DNA from 4 places in the Micromonospora sp. ATA51 genome. Region 1 is predicted to be linked to each of the others. Evidence: riboswitches for the same ligand, from Rfam matches in the RefSeq annotation. Region 1 holds a riboswitch; each other region holds the start of a gene.
What was found. Region 1 has a riboswitch for cyclic di-AMP ahead of JNW87_RS10055 (NlpC/P60 family protein). Riboswitches for the same ligand answer to the same signal wherever they lie in the genome.
Positions count from the first base shown of each region.

Region 2: linked by a shared signal. The riboswitch ahead of JNW87_RS00940 (NlpC/P60 family protein) and the one ahead of JNW87_RS10055 (NlpC/P60 family protein) in region 1 are both predicted to bind cyclic di-AMP.
Region 3: linked by a shared signal. The riboswitch ahead of JNW87_RS25675 (hypothetical protein) and the one ahead of JNW87_RS10055 (NlpC/P60 family protein) in region 1 are both predicted to bind cyclic di-AMP.
Region 4: linked by a shared signal. The riboswitch ahead of JNW87_RS06660 (transglycosylase family protein) and the one ahead of JNW87_RS10055 (NlpC/P60 family protein) in region 1 are both predicted to bind cyclic di-AMP.

Region 1 is NZ_JAEVHJ010000042.1:20,250-23,674, forward strand. Features, by position in the region: gene dcd (dCTP deaminase) at 1-501, shown strand, start outside; gene JNW87_RS10055 (NlpC/P60 family protein) at 545-1,531, opposite strand; cyclic di-AMP (ydaO/yuaA leader) riboswitch at 1,593-1,728, opposite strand; gene JNW87_RS10060 (N-acetylmuramoyl-L-alanine amidase) at 2,121-3,425, shown strand, end outside.
Region 2 is NZ_JAEVHJ010000002.1:61,976-65,400, forward strand. Features, by position in the region: gene JNW87_RS00930 (helix-turn-helix transcriptional regulator) at 1-301, opposite strand, end outside; gene JNW87_RS00935 (SDR family oxidoreductase) at 401-1,165, shown strand; cyclic di-AMP (ydaO/yuaA leader) riboswitch at 1,469-1,619, shown strand; gene JNW87_RS00940 (NlpC/P60 family protein) at 1,621-2,757, shown strand; gene JNW87_RS00945 (HAMP domain-containing sensor histidine kinase) at 2,949-3,425, opposite strand, start outside.
Region 3 is NZ_JAEVHJ010000203.1:1,994-5,418, forward strand. Features, by position in the region: gene JNW87_RS25670 (carbonic anhydrase) at 154-819, shown strand; gene JNW87_RS25675 (hypothetical protein) at 903-1,925, opposite strand; cyclic di-AMP (ydaO/yuaA leader) riboswitch at 1,930-2,060, opposite strand; gene JNW87_RS25680 (YibE/F family protein) at 2,215-3,425, opposite strand, start outside.
Region 4 is NZ_JAEVHJ010000024.1:1,487-4,911, forward strand. Features, by position in the region: partial or broken gene JNW87_RS06645 (M4 family metallopeptidase) at 1-448, shown strand, start outside; gene JNW87_RS06650 (DUF899 family protein) at 435-710, opposite strand; gene JNW87_RS06655 (YbaB/EbfC family nucleoid-associated protein) at 778-1,215, opposite strand; gene JNW87_RS06660 (transglycosylase family protein) at 1,393-2,061, opposite strand; cyclic di-AMP (ydaO/yuaA leader) riboswitch at 2,059-2,233, opposite strand; gene JNW87_RS06665 (glycoside hydrolase family 3 C-terminal domain-containing protein) at 2,410-3,192, opposite strand; partial or broken gene JNW87_RS06670 (glycoside hydrolase family 3 protein) at 3,193-3,425, opposite strand, start outside.

The DNA.
Region 1 (3,425 bases):
GTGCAACCGTCCAGCATCGACGTACGCCTGGACAAGCTCTTCCGGGTGTTCAACAACCACCTCTACACGCACATCGACCCGTCGGTCCAGCAGGACGACCTGACCTCGATGGTCGAGGTGCCGGAGGGCGAGCCGTTCGTGCTGCACCCGGGTGAGTTCGTGCTCGCCTCGACGCTGGAGGTGATCTCGCTGGGCGACCAGCTCGCCGGCCGCCTCGAAGGGAAGAGCTCACTGGGCCGGCTCGGGCTGCTCACCCACTCCACCGCCGGCTTCATCGACCCGGGCTTCTCCGGCCACGTCACGCTGGAGCTCTCCAACGTGGCGAACCTGCCGATCACCCTCTGGCCCGGGATGAAGATCGGGCAGCTCTGCATCTTCCGGCTCTCCTCGCCGGCCGAGCACCCGTACGGCTCGGCCGTCTACGGCTCGCGCTACCAGGGGCAGCGCGGTCCGACGCCGAGCCGGTCCTGGCAGAACTGGCGCACCTGGCCGACCCGCTGATCGCGGAAGAGGCCCCCGCCACGCGAGAGCCCCTGCCGGTGGATCAGCCCGGTCGGCCGTAGCTGTTGATCTGGCCGTCGTCGACGCGTTTCATCGTGATCGGCTTGCCGGACTGGGAGGCGTGCACCACCCAGCCGCCGCCGACGTACATGCCGACGTGGTGCAGGTCGCTGTAGTAGAAGACCAGGTCACCGGCGCGTAGCTCGCTCCGGCTGATCCGGCGGGTGACGTCGTGCTGCTGCCGGGCGTTGTGCGGCAGCGAGACGCCGGCCTTGGCCCAGGCGGCCATGGTCAGGCCGGAGCAGTCGTAGTGGTCCGGGCCGGCGGCGCCCCAGACGTAGATCTTGCCGATCTGGGCGCAGGCGAACTTGACCGCGACCCCGGCGGGGCCGCCCGGGTAGCCGGACGGGCAGGGCGCGGGCCGCAGCGGGCCGCCGCCACCGCTGCCGTAGATCTTGAGGCGGAGCTTGTCCAGCTTGGCGATCTCGGCGTTGATCTGCTTCTTCTTCGCCGCGAGCTGGGCCTCGGTCCGGGTCAGCTGGGCGACCATCTCGTCGAGCGGCTTCTTCTTGGCGGCCAGCTCGTCGCGGAGTTCGACGACGTTGCGTACCTGCTGCTGCTGGCGGTGGGCGAAGCGGTCGAGCAGTTCGAGGCTCGTGACCACGTCGCTCGGCGACCGGCTGCCCAGTAGCGCGTTCACCGTCGACAGGTTGTCGCCCTTGTAGGCGTCGGCGGCGAGGCCGCCGACCTGACCCATGGCGAGGTCGACCTGGAGCTGCAACGGGGCGATCTGCTTGGCCAGGGCCTCGGCCTGCTTCCGCTTGGCGGCGAGGTCCTGACGGGTGGCGTTGTGCTGCTCGATGATCGGTTCGAGCTTGTTCCAGTCCTGGTCGATCTGGCGCTCGATCTCGGCGACCGACGGGTCGGCGTGAGCCGCCGTGGCGCCGCCGGTCAGGATGACGGCGGTACCGGCCAGGGCGGCGAGGGCGGTGGTGAAGCGGGACCAGCGTGGACGCGGCGCAGCCGTCATCCGGTCGTTCGACCGGACCGACGGTCGCCGCGGGGCATGGTGTGCCACCGGGCTTCCTGACTCCTTCTTCGCTGGCCGCCTACCGGGTTAGCTGACGGGTTCGGACGGGAAGGGAGCCGCCCTACCGCAGTGCTGCGGATTCACCCCAGGTAACTGGGTCCCCGGCTCGCCCGGAGGCGACTCGGCGGTGTCGGACCGTCACCACCCGGGTTGGGCGATGCACATTCCGGTCGACGATTGACCAGAGTAGAGAGCGCCGTTATCAATCCGCAACCCGGGGCGCCGTGACACTCCGTACCCGAATTCGCATGGGCCGCGCTGGTGAAGGTTTCCTTCACTCAACATCACTGTGGGGAAAGGTATTGACCCAACGCCATGGGTGGGGTGAGGGTGAGCACGCAGTGACTTCCGCCCGACCTGGAGGTTCGATGCTCCGTCCACCCTTGCCGCCGAGCAGACGAGTTCTGCTCGCCACCGCCGTGGCTGCGGCGACCGCCCTTCTCAGCACCGGACCCGTCGCCGCCGAGCCCCTGGCCGCCGGGTCGCCGACCGCCAGCAGCAGTACGCCGCCGCGGCGGCCGAGTACGGCGTGCCGGAGAGCGTCCTGCTCGGCGTGTCGTACCTGGAGTCCCGCTGGGACACCCACCCCGGCCAGCCGAGCACCAGCGGCGGCTACGGGCCGATGCACCTGACCGACGCCGAACAGGTCGCCTCGACCCCCGGCAGCTCACACGTCGACGAGAACGAGGACCCCCGGGGCGACGACGCCCGGCCGCTGGTGGTCGACACGTCGGCCGCCGCCGAGGCGACCGGCGACGACCTGCCGCAGGCGTCCCTGCAGACCCTCGACGCCGCCGCCGCGCTCACCGGCGTGGCCGAGGAGACGCTGCGCACCGACGCCACCGCCAACATCCGCGGCGGGGCGGCGCTGCTCGCGTCGTACCAGAAGGAACTGGCCGCGCCGGTCGGCGCCGACAGCGACCCGGCGGCCTGGTACGGCGCGGTGGCCCGGTACTCCGGCGCGGACACCGAGGACGCGGCGGCGGCCTTCGCCGACGAGGTGTACGACCAGATCAGCATCGGGGCCAGCCGGACCACCGACGACGGCCAGCGGGTGACCCTCACCGCGCGCCAGGTGACCCCCGACGAGTCCGGGCTGCACCGGCTCGGGCTGCGCCGCGCGGAGCGCCCGGACGGCCTGGAGTGCCCGGTCCGCCTCGCCTGCGAGTGGATCCCCGCGCCGTACGCGGAGTACGTCGTCCCGAAGACCGGCGAGGTGACCTACGGCAACCACGACCTCGGCAACCGGCCGGCGCAGCAGAAGATCGAGTACATCGTCATCCACGACACCGAGGGCTACTTCGGCCCGAGCGTGAACCTGGTCAAGGACAAGACCTACCTGGGCTGGCACTACACGCTGCGCTCGGTGGACGGCTACGTCGCCCAGCACATCAAGGCGAAGGACGTCGGCTGGCACGCCGGCAACTGGTACGTCAACGCCAAGTCCATCGGCATCGAGCACGAGGGCTTCGCCGGCCACGGCACCTGGTACACCGAGGCGATGTACCGGACCTCGGCCAAGCTGGTCCGGCACCTGGCGCTGCGGTTCCAGATCCCGCTGGACCGGCAGCACATCCTCGGCCACGACAACGTCCCCGGCACCACCGCCGGGACCGTGGCCGGCATGCACTGGGACCCGGGACCGTACTGGGACTGGTCGCACTACTTCGACCTGATGAAGGCGCCGTTCCAGGGCACCGGCACCCCGCACACCGGCCTGGTCACCATCGACCCGGACTACGCCAGCAACCAGCCGGCGTTCATCGGCTGCAACCAGCAGCCGCCGGGCGTGCCGAAGCCGACGCCGCCCGCCGCGCCGTGCCCGCTGCGCGGC
Region 2 (3,425 bases), on a different contig from region 1:
GCGTCGCCGCGGACACGACTGCCGGGGCGTTGTGCCCCGCCACCCGGAACAGGTAGTCGCGTTCGTCCTTCGTCAGCCGCAGCGCCCGGGCGAGCGACGCGAGCATCTGCGCGCTCGGCTGCGGGCCGCGCTGCTGTTCGAGCCGGGTGTAGTAGTCGGTCGACATCGCGGCGAGGGCAGCGACCTCCTCACGGCGCAGGCCCGGTGCACGCCGGCGCGCGCCCGCAGCCAGCCCGACGTCCCCGGGCTGCAGCGCCTCGCGGCGGCGGCGCAGGAAATCGGCCAGTGCTGCACGATCCATGATCCCAGTATCCGGCTGCGGCGGGCGCGAACCAGGGATTGCGGATCCCCCGATGACCGGTCTCTGCCCCGAACCCGGGACGACGGCGAAGCTCGGTGCATGAACATCTCCGGAAACACCATCTTCATCCCCGGCTCCACGAGCGGGATCGGTCTCGCCCTGGCGCTCGAGCTGCGGGCCAAGGGCAACACGGTCATCGTCGGCGGTCGGCGCACCGACCTGCTCGAGCAGATCGCCGCGGAGCAACCCGACATCGACACCGTGGCGATCGACACGACGAGCGCCGCGAGCATCGACGCCGCCGCGAAGGAGGTGCTGGCGAAGCACCCGGACCTGAATGTCCTCGTCACGATGGCCGGCATCATGCGCATCGAGGACTGGCACAAGCCGGAATCGTTCCTCGCCTCGGCCGAGGCGGTGCTGACGACCAACGTGCTCGGCCCGATCCGCCTCATCGCCGCGTTCATCGAGCACCTGCAGGCGCAGCCGGACGCCACCATCGTCACCGTCTCCTCGGGCCTCGCGTTCGCGCCGCTCAAGGTCACCCCGAGCTACAACGCGTCGAAGGCCGCGATCCACATGCTCAGCGAGTCGATCCGGCTGCAGCTCGCGGACACGACCGTGAAGATCGTGGAGCTCGAACCGCCGGCCGTCCGCACCGCGCTGCTGCCCGGGCAGGAGACCAGCGAGTACGGGGTGCCGCTGGACGAGTTCGTGGCGGAGGTCGTCGCGCTGCTCGAGTCGCAGCCCGACGCGAAGGAGATCCAGGTCGAGCGGGTGAAGTTCCTCCGCTACGGCGAGGCGCGCGGCGACTACGACCAGGTCGTCGCGACGCTCAACGCGTCCGACCCCCACGGGAAGTAGTCTCGGCCGGCCCCGGCGGCGGGTGGCTCGCTTACGGGACCATGGAGCCGCCATGACGTCGGGAAACGGTCAAGCGTCACCTGAGGGTTGCCGAAGAAAAATAGCGCGCAGGTTGAAGGCCAAGATTAGGAAAGATTAAGAATCCGATTAGCGGAGTCTTACGTACGCACAATTCCGGCACCCAATGTGCCCGCTTGACAGCGCAGGGAATTGGCGTCACCGGCTCGTTGATTTCTCCGGGCCGTCCTCACTAATGTTGGTCAGCGTCCGTTCCGGATGTCGGTCTCCACCTGGAGTGCCCCGGGACGGCCACCGCCGAGTCGCTGGACGTCACTGGCGTCGCCAGGCGAGCCGGGGAACCACCGCAGGTTTCGGGGTGAATCCGCATCAGCGGTAGGGCGCCTTCCACGCCCGAACCCGTCAGCTAACCCGGCAGGCGGTCGAGGTCGGTGCACGTGGGGTGCGTCGGCCTCGAGTGGAAGGAGCCGAAGCCGTTGCCACCCGTGCGCACCCGGCCCGCCGGATCGCGTCTGTTCACCAGAATCCTCGCCGTCGCGGCGGCGGCCATGGTGGCCGTCGGGCCAGCGGCCCCCGCCCACGCCGCACCGTCGGCCGCCGATGTGCAGCAGCAGATCGATGCGGCGTGGCAAAAGCTCGAACCCGTCATCGAGCAGTACAACAAGGTCCGGTCGGAACTGGCCGTGGACCAGCGGAGGTCGGCCGAACTGAGCCGGAGGATCGAGCCGCTCGGCAAGTCGGTGGAGATCAGCAGGACCCGGGTCCAGGAGATTGTGACGGGGTACTACAAGCAGGAAAAATCGCTTTCCACATTCAACGCCCTGCTGTCCCGCGGCTCGCCGCCGATCGCGTTGGGGGATCAGCTCGCGCTCGTGAATCAGGTGGCAAATTCGGAGCAGCGACAGATCACCCGGCTGTCGGCCCAGCAGGCGAGCTACGACGCCGACAAGGAGAAGGTTGACGCGCTGATCGCGATACAGCAGCGCCAGCAGGCCCAGCTGGCGGCTCGCAAGAAGGCCATCGACGCCGAGATCAAGCGGCTGGATGCGCTACACAGACAGGTCGCCGCCGCGGAGGCGACCGCAACGGCCAAGGCGGCCGCGGACGCCGCGGCGGCCAGAGCCGCAGCCGCCGCGCAGACAGCCGCCACCGCGAGCAGCAGCTCACCCATCACGTCGACCAGTTCGCTGTTCATCGGTGGGAAGTGTCCCGCCGTCCCCATCACGGGAAGCGGCGGCGTCGCGGCGAAAACCGCGTGCAATCAGATCGGCGAGCCGTACGTGTGGGCGGCCGACGGTCCCGACTCGTTCGACTGCTCCGGCCTGACCCAGTACGCGTGGGCCTCCGCCGGGGTGCAGCTGACCCATTACACAGGTTCTCAATGGACCGCAGGTGTGGCGGTGAGCAGAGCAAACCTTCGCACGGGTGACCTCGTCTTCTTCTACTCCGATCACCATCACGTGGGCATCTACGTCGGCAACGGACTGATCGTCCACGCCCCGCATACCGGGGACGTGGTCCGAATGGCCCAGCTGGCGGATATGCCGTACAGCGGTGCTCGCCGCCCCGGCTGACCGTCCGGTCCCGAGCTGTAGGTTCTCAACCTCGATGACGCTTTCTCAAGATCATGCCGCCGCGGATGTGGGCAACGAGCCCGCTGGCGGTGCTCCGGCTCCGGGGCGTCACTCTGGAGGTCGGTGCTGGCGCCCGGCCTGATCGCCAAGAACGGCGCCAGGCTGAACGGGGCCCCGCTCGGGGACGATGCCTACGGCGTGCCGGGCAGCCGGACCGTGACGAGGAGACCGCCGACGGGGCTGGGGACGAGGTCGAGGGTCCCGTCGTGGGCGCGGACGATGCTGTGCACGATGGCCAGGCCGAGGCCGACGCCGGCGTGTTCGTCGGTGTGTACGCGTTCCGTTCCGCGCTGGAAGGGTTCGGTGAGGGTCGGTATCAGTTCTGGTGGGAGCCGACGACCCGTGTTCTCGACCTGCAGCACGCTCGTGTCGCCGTGCGCCTCGGTGTGGACCGTCACGGTGCCGTCAGCGGGGAGGTTGTGGACGACGGCGTTCTGGACGAGGTTGGTCACCATCCGCAACAGGAGCTCGGCGGAGCCGCTGGTCTGGGCCGCCCCGCCGGTGACGTCCAGCGTGATCCGGCGCTGTTCGGCGAGGGGAAGCAGCGTTTCGGCGGCTTCTTCGGCGATGAGGGAGAGGTCGACGCTCTCGCGGGTGAAGTTTCCGCG
Region 3 (3,425 bases), on a different contig from region 1:
ACTCGTCCCGCGGTCAAGTCCCAGTCAACGTATGAAATCCGTATCACGTAAATCTTGACGTGCCTTCGGCTGCGTGTGACGGTTGGGGCCGAGGCCGCCTGCGCCGCCGGCCCGGCTGACCAGGTCGTTTCGCGCGAGGACGAGGTGAGGGAATTGACCCCGACCACTCCGGAGCAGGCACTCGCCGAGTTGCACGCCGGGAACCGGCGGTTCGTCACGGGCGTTCCGCGCCACCCCAACCAGGATGCCGGCCACCGGGCGGCGGTCGCCGACGGCCAGCACCCCTTCGCGGTGATCGTCGGCTGCTCCGACTCCCGCCTCGCCGCCGAGATCATCTTCGACCGCGGCCTGGGCGACCTCTTCGTGGTCCGGACCGCCGGCCACACGACGGGTCCCGAGGTGCTCGGCAGCGTCGAGTACGCCCTGACGGTGCTCGGCACCCCGCTGGTGCTGGTGCTCGGGCACGACTCCTGCGGCGCGGTGCAGGCCGCCAAGGAGGCGGTCACCACCGGCAGGACCCCCGCCGGGCACCTCGGCGCGGTGGTCGATGCCGTGGTGCCCAGCCTGCGCCGGGCGGCGGCGGAGGGCGTCGAGGACATCGACGGCATCGTCGACATCCACATCGCGCAGACCGTCGAGGCGCTGCTGGCCAGCTCCCCCGTCCTGGCCGGTGCGGTGGCCGCCGGGCGGTGCGCGGTGGTCGGCATGTCGTACCAGCTCGGCGCGGGCGAGGTGCGGACGGTGGCCACCGTTCCGGCGGGTGCGCCGACCAGGCCGCCCGCCCAGGTCGAGCACCCCACGCCCACCGCCGTCGGCTGACGCCGCGCCACCGGCACACGACGACCGAGGGGCCGTCCCGCGCGGTTCGGCGGGACGGCCCCTCGGCCGTGGTACGTCGTCGGTCAGAGCAGCGACATGTGCACGTGGTCGGTGTGGTTGGACGGCCCGCTGTAGGACTTCCAACCGGTCGCCGGGAACCAGATCTGCCGGTTCCAGATCACGTAGTAGATGCCGAGCCGGTCCGCGTTGCGGATCAGGAATGCGGCGACGTTGTTGCCGTACATCCGGGTGTCGTTGTTGTGCCAGGGGGCGAACCCGCTGTTCTGCAGCGACCAGTCGCAGGCCCGGCCCTTCGGGTGCTCCCACGGCCCGCCGGACCGGTAGCAGCCGGCGAAGCGGTTGAAGCCGGCCCGCCTCACCTCCTTGTACGCGTGCAGCGTGCGCGGCGTGATGCAGCCGGAGGTGGTGGGGTCGTTCTCGCTGCACGACTCCGGCTTCCAGTCCCCGTCGGCGGTGCGGCCGGGGCCGATCCGGGCGACCGGCGAGGTGGCCGAGACCAGGCCGCCGGTGAAGCCCTTCCCGCCGACCAGGGCGAGCGCCTTCTCCGTCTCGACTTTCTCCCGGGCCATCGCGTTCGTCAGCGTCTGCTGGGCGCGCACCTCGGCGTCGAGCGCCAGCTTGGCCTGTTCGGCGCGGTTCTTCGCCGCGTTGACCTCGGCCAGCTTCTGCGCGTTGACCATGTTCAGCTCGTCCAGGGCGGCGGCCCGCCGGACGAACGAGTCCGGGGCGTTGCTCTCCAGCAGCATGGCCACCGCGCCGATCCGGCCGGTCCGGTACGACTGTGCCGCGATCTGGGACACCTGCGGGCGCAGGGCGTCCAGCTGGTGCTGCGCCGCGCGTACCTCCAAGGCGAGCTGGAGCTGGCGCTGCCTCGACTTCGCCAGCTTGGTCTTCGCCTGCACGTAGTTGCGGTTGGCGGCCTCGATGGCGTCGGTGATGAGCTTCGGCTCGGCGTCCTCCTCGTGCCCCGAGGGGGTGGGGGGCGTCGTCGGCGCCGCGATCGCCGGCGCGGGGCCGGCGACGATGGTGAACGCGGTGAGCACGGCCACCACGGGGGTCAGCCAGCGGCGCAGGGGTGCCGTCACAGTGTTCCCTTCCGTCGACCGCCGACCGGGTTAGCTGACGGGTTCGGGGCGGAAGTGGCCCCTACCGCTGGCGCGGATTCACCCCATGTACCTGGTTCCCCGGTTCGCCGTACGGCGATTGGGCGGCGGTACCGCAGGCGCCGCTGCGCGCCTTCGGCGGTGACCGGCAGCGAGGTTACCCGAGAGTCCTCCCGAGGATCTACGTCCGGAAGCCGACTAAAAGCGGTAATTCGACGGCCAGCTCCGTGACCAGCATCGCGTTTGGCGCGGGCGGTCACGCTGCGCAGTTTCACCATGCGGTGTCCGTGCTCCTCCCCGGTCCGGTCCGGCCGCCGTGGGCGTCCCCGGTCGCGCCGCTGCGTGGTGCGCTGAGCGCCGCCAGCGCGGCGTCCGGCTCCGCGGGGGGACGGGACGCCGGCGCGGCGGGCTGCCCCGCGCCGCCCCGACCGGCGGTGGTCACCACGGCCGCCAGGCCGGTGGTGAGGGGTACGGCGGCGATCAGGCCGATCGTGGCCACCGCGCTGCGAACGATCTCCTGCGCCATGAACTCGCTGGTGAGGATCTCGCTCACCGGCCGCGAGTCGGCGACGAGCAGGAGCAGGAGCGGCAGCGAGGCGCCCGCGTACGCCAGCACGATGGTGTTGACCGTGGAGGCGATGTGGGCGCGGCCGACGCGGGTGGCCGCGCGGTAGAGCTGCAACCGGGACAGCCCCGGATTGGCGTGCGCCAGCTCGGTGACGGTGGCCGCCTGGGTGACCGTCACGTCGTCCAGCACGCCCAGCGAGCCGATGACGATGCCGGCCAGCAGCAGCCCGTGCAGGTCGACGTCCCGCTGGAACATCGACAGCGTGGTGGCGTCCTCGCTGCCGAATCCGGTCAGGTGGGTGGCGGCGGTGGCGAGCGTGCCGAGGACACCGGTCAGCACCAGGCTGCCGAGGGTGCCGAGAACCGCCACCGAGGTCTGCGCGGTGATCCCGTGGGTCAGGTACAGCACCACGAACATGATAAGCGCCGAGCCGACGATCGCCACCAGCAGCGGTGGCTGGCCGGCGCCGATCCCCGGCAGCACGAAGCCGAGCAGGATGGCGAAGCTCGCGACCAGGCCGCCGAGCGCGGCCAGCCCCCGCCAGCGGCCGAACGCGACGATGGCGACGGCGAACAGTGCCGCCAGCCACACCAGCGGCTTGCCCCGCTGGTGCTCGGCGATGTTGTAGCTCTTCGTCGCGGGGTCGGCCGGGTCCACCAGTTCCACCAGGACGATCCGGTCGCCGACCTCGACGGTGGGCGCGCCGGGGCCGACGGGAATCGGGGTCTCCACCTGGCGGCCGGCGTCCGGGCCCTGCTCGACCGCCACGCGGACGGTGCCGCAGGGCCCGGCGGAGCCACCCGGGGTGCCCTCCGGCACCTCCGCCGCCGGCGGGCACGGCTCGGTGACCACCCGGGTCACCGTGCCGTGGTAGCGCGGCACGTCGGCCGCGCGCTCCGGGGCCGGGGTGTCCC
Region 4 (3,425 bases), on a different contig from region 1:
CTGCTCCGGTCAGAAGCTGGCCAACCCCGGCTTCGAGTCCGGTGCGGTGGGCTGGAGCGCCACCTCGGGGGTCATCACCAACTCGACCGGGCAGGCCGCGCGCAGCGGTTCGTACAAGGCGTGGCTCGACGGGTACGGCTCGACCCACACCGACACCCTGTCGCAGTCGGTCAGCATCCCGGCCGGATGCCGGGCCACGCTCTCCTTCTACCTGCACATCGACACGGCCGAGTCGGGCAGCACCGTCTACGACAGGCTGACCGTCAAGGCCGGCAGCACCACCCTGGCGACGTACTCCAACGTGAACGCCGCCGCCGGCTACGTCCTGAAGTCCTTCGACGTCTCGTCGCTGGCCGGCACCACCGCGACCATCTCGTTCAGCGGTGTGGAGGACAGCTCGCTGCAGACGTCCTTCGTGATCGACGACACCGCGCTCAACCTGAGCTGATCATCAAGGAAAGCGGTCGGTCGTCGTCCTCCCGGCGACCGACCGCTTCGCCGAGCTGTCGCCGCCCCTCGAAGAAGTCGAGCAGCCTCTTCCTGCCGGTCGGCGACTCGAACGCGTACCCGTGGTCGAACTTGACCATCGGGAGGCGACGACGCCGCGCGGCCAGCGCGTCCAGCGCCCGGGTGGCTTCCTTCTCGGCCTTGAGCAGCTCGTCGCGTTCCCGCTGGCACTCTTCGGCCGTCACGATCCGCGGTTTCTCCATGCCGGGATCCTGAACCGGAGCACCGACATTCTGCCGGCCCGGGCGCGCCTCGGTCGGTCGGCGCGGGTCAGTCCGGCCGGCCGCCGCCCAGCCGGGCCGCGGCGTGTTCCATCGCCTGGCTGAACATCTCCATCTGCCGCCTGGACTGCTCCCGCAGGCCGCCGAGCCGCGCGGCCAGGGCGTCCGCGTCGGCCCGTGCCGAGGCGCTGACCTGGGCTTCGAGGTCGGCGAGGGCGGCGTTGACGGCCACCACGATGTGCCCGCAGACGGCCTCGACGCCCGCCGCCGACAGCCGCGGGTCGACGGTGACGGACTCCAGCCGTCCACCCTGGACGACCACGGCTCGCACCAGCCCGTCGGCCGCCGTGCCGTCGGCGCGCAGCAGTTCCTCCGCATCGCCGTCGGGGTGCTCGACGGGCCGGGAGCGCATCGCCGACAACGCCTGCTGGGTCCGGGTCAGCAGTTCATCCAGGCTCGCGGCCGCGGAGAACGGTTCGTTGGTCATACCCGCGCTTTCTTCACGTCCTTTCCGAGCACCGTGACGATAGCAATCCGCCACTCGGCCCGCCCGCCACCTCGGCGTCCCGTCCACCATTCCGGACGGCGATCGCCCGGCCGGTGCTCCGGCCGGGCGTTCGTCCGCTGCGCCGGCTCCGGCCCGTGGGCCGGAGCCGGTGGTACGTCAGCGCAGGCGCAGCCGCTGACCCGGGAAGATCAGGCCCGGATCGTCGCCGACCACGCGCTTGTTGCGCTCGTACAGCGCGTGCCAGCCGCCGGCCAGGTCCCGCGCGTCGGCGATCATCGACAGCGTGTCGCCCGGCTTGACCACGTAGGTGCCCGAGCCGCCCGAGGCCGGCGCGGTACGCCGGTGGCTGCGGGTGGTCGGCCGCTCGCTCCGCGAGGAGCGCTTCTCCGCCTTGGACTTGCTGCCGGAGTCCGAACGGGACGCCGACCCGGAGTCCCTGGTGGAGTAGCGCTTGGTCGAGCCGCCCTTCTTGCCGCAGACCGGCCAGGCACCGATGCCCTGCCCGTCGAGGACCTTCTCGGCGATCGCGATCTGCTCGCCGCGGCTGGCCAGATCGGCCCGGCTGGCGTACTTCTGGCCGCCGTAGCCGTTCCAGGTGCCCTTGGAGAACTGCAGGCCACCGTAGTAGCCGTTGCCGGTGTTGATGTGCCAGTTGCCGCCGGACTCGCACTGGGCGATGGCGTCCCAGTTCACGCTGGCCGCGCTGGCTGGCGCGGCCGGGCCGAGGATCGCGGCGGCACCGGTGGCCGCGCCGACGACGAGCGCCCCGACGGCGACCCGACGGCGGCCGGTCCGGCGGTGACGTGCGCTGTGTTCAGTTGCCATGGATTTCCTCCACGCCGACGAGGTGAGCTGTCGGGTTCGGGCCGAGGAGCCCGGCCGCCGGTCGGCGGCTTCACCCCGAGGTGTCGAGCACCGAGGAACGTGTGGGTCCCCCGCTCCCGCCTGAGGTCCAGGTACCACGGGGGCCGGCGGCGGAATTAGGCGTTACCGGTCCGTGGTGTCCGCGATCGCGAACGGATACGACGTTAGGAATGATTTCGGACGATCGCCCACTTCTTGTGAAGTTCTTCACCCGGCCGAGCGAAGGCGGGGATTTCCGAGTTGCGACGCTCCCGAACATGCAATAGGGAGGCCGCCGGGTCGACTGCCCGACGGCCTCCGCGGACCCGTTCAGTACGTCAGGCCGTAGCCCTGGGCGAAGAGCGGAACCTGCCCGTCACCGGCGTTTATGGGCTGCTGGCTGACCGAGTTCATCCAGGTCATCGGCAGTTTCCCGGTGGGCGCGGCGCCGAAGAGGACGTCGGCCACGCCGGCACCCTCGGTGCCCGGCAGCCAGGACGCCAGCAGCGCGTCCCATCTGGGCAGCTCGGTGGCGATGTCCATCGGCCGGCCGGACACCAGCACCACGATCACCGGCACGCCGGCGTTGCGCAGGGTGGCGATGGTGCGCAGGTCCTCCCGGTCCAGGCTCATGCTGCCGGTCCGGTCGCCCTGGCCCTCGGCGTACGGCGTCTCGCCGACGACGGCGATCGCGGCCCGGTAGCTGCCGTCGATACCGGTGCCGCGCTGGTTGTAGGTGACCGTCGTGGTCGGACCGACCGCGGCCCGGATGCCCTGCAGGATCGTGGTGCCCGGCGTGATGTTGCCGGAGGAACCCTGCCAGGAGATGGTCCAGCCGCCACTCTGGTTGCCGATGTTGTCCGCGTTCCGGCCGGCCACGAAGATCTTGTTGTCGGCCCGGGCCAGCGGCAGCACGCTGCCGGTGTTCTTCAGCAGCACCTGCGACTCGCGGACGGCCTGCCGGGCGAGCGCGCGGTGGCTGACACTGCCGACCGTGGGGGTCCAGCTCCGGTCGGTGTACGGCCGCTCGAAGAGGCCCAGCTCGAACTTCTTGGTCAGGATCCGCCGGTTCGCGTCGTCGATCCGGCTCAGCGGCACGTGGCCGTTCTGCACCTCGGCACGCAGGGTGCTGATGAAGGTCTTCCAGGCGGCGGGCACCATCACCATGTCGATGCCGGCGTTGACCGCGGCGGTGACCTCGGCGGCGGTGAAGCCGGCGGCGCCGTCGATCTGGTCGATGCCGTTCCAGTCGGAGACGACGAAGCCGGTGAAGCCGAGCTCACCCTTGAGGACGGTGGTGATCAGGTACCGGTTGCCGTGCGTCTTCACGCCGTTCCAGCTGCTGT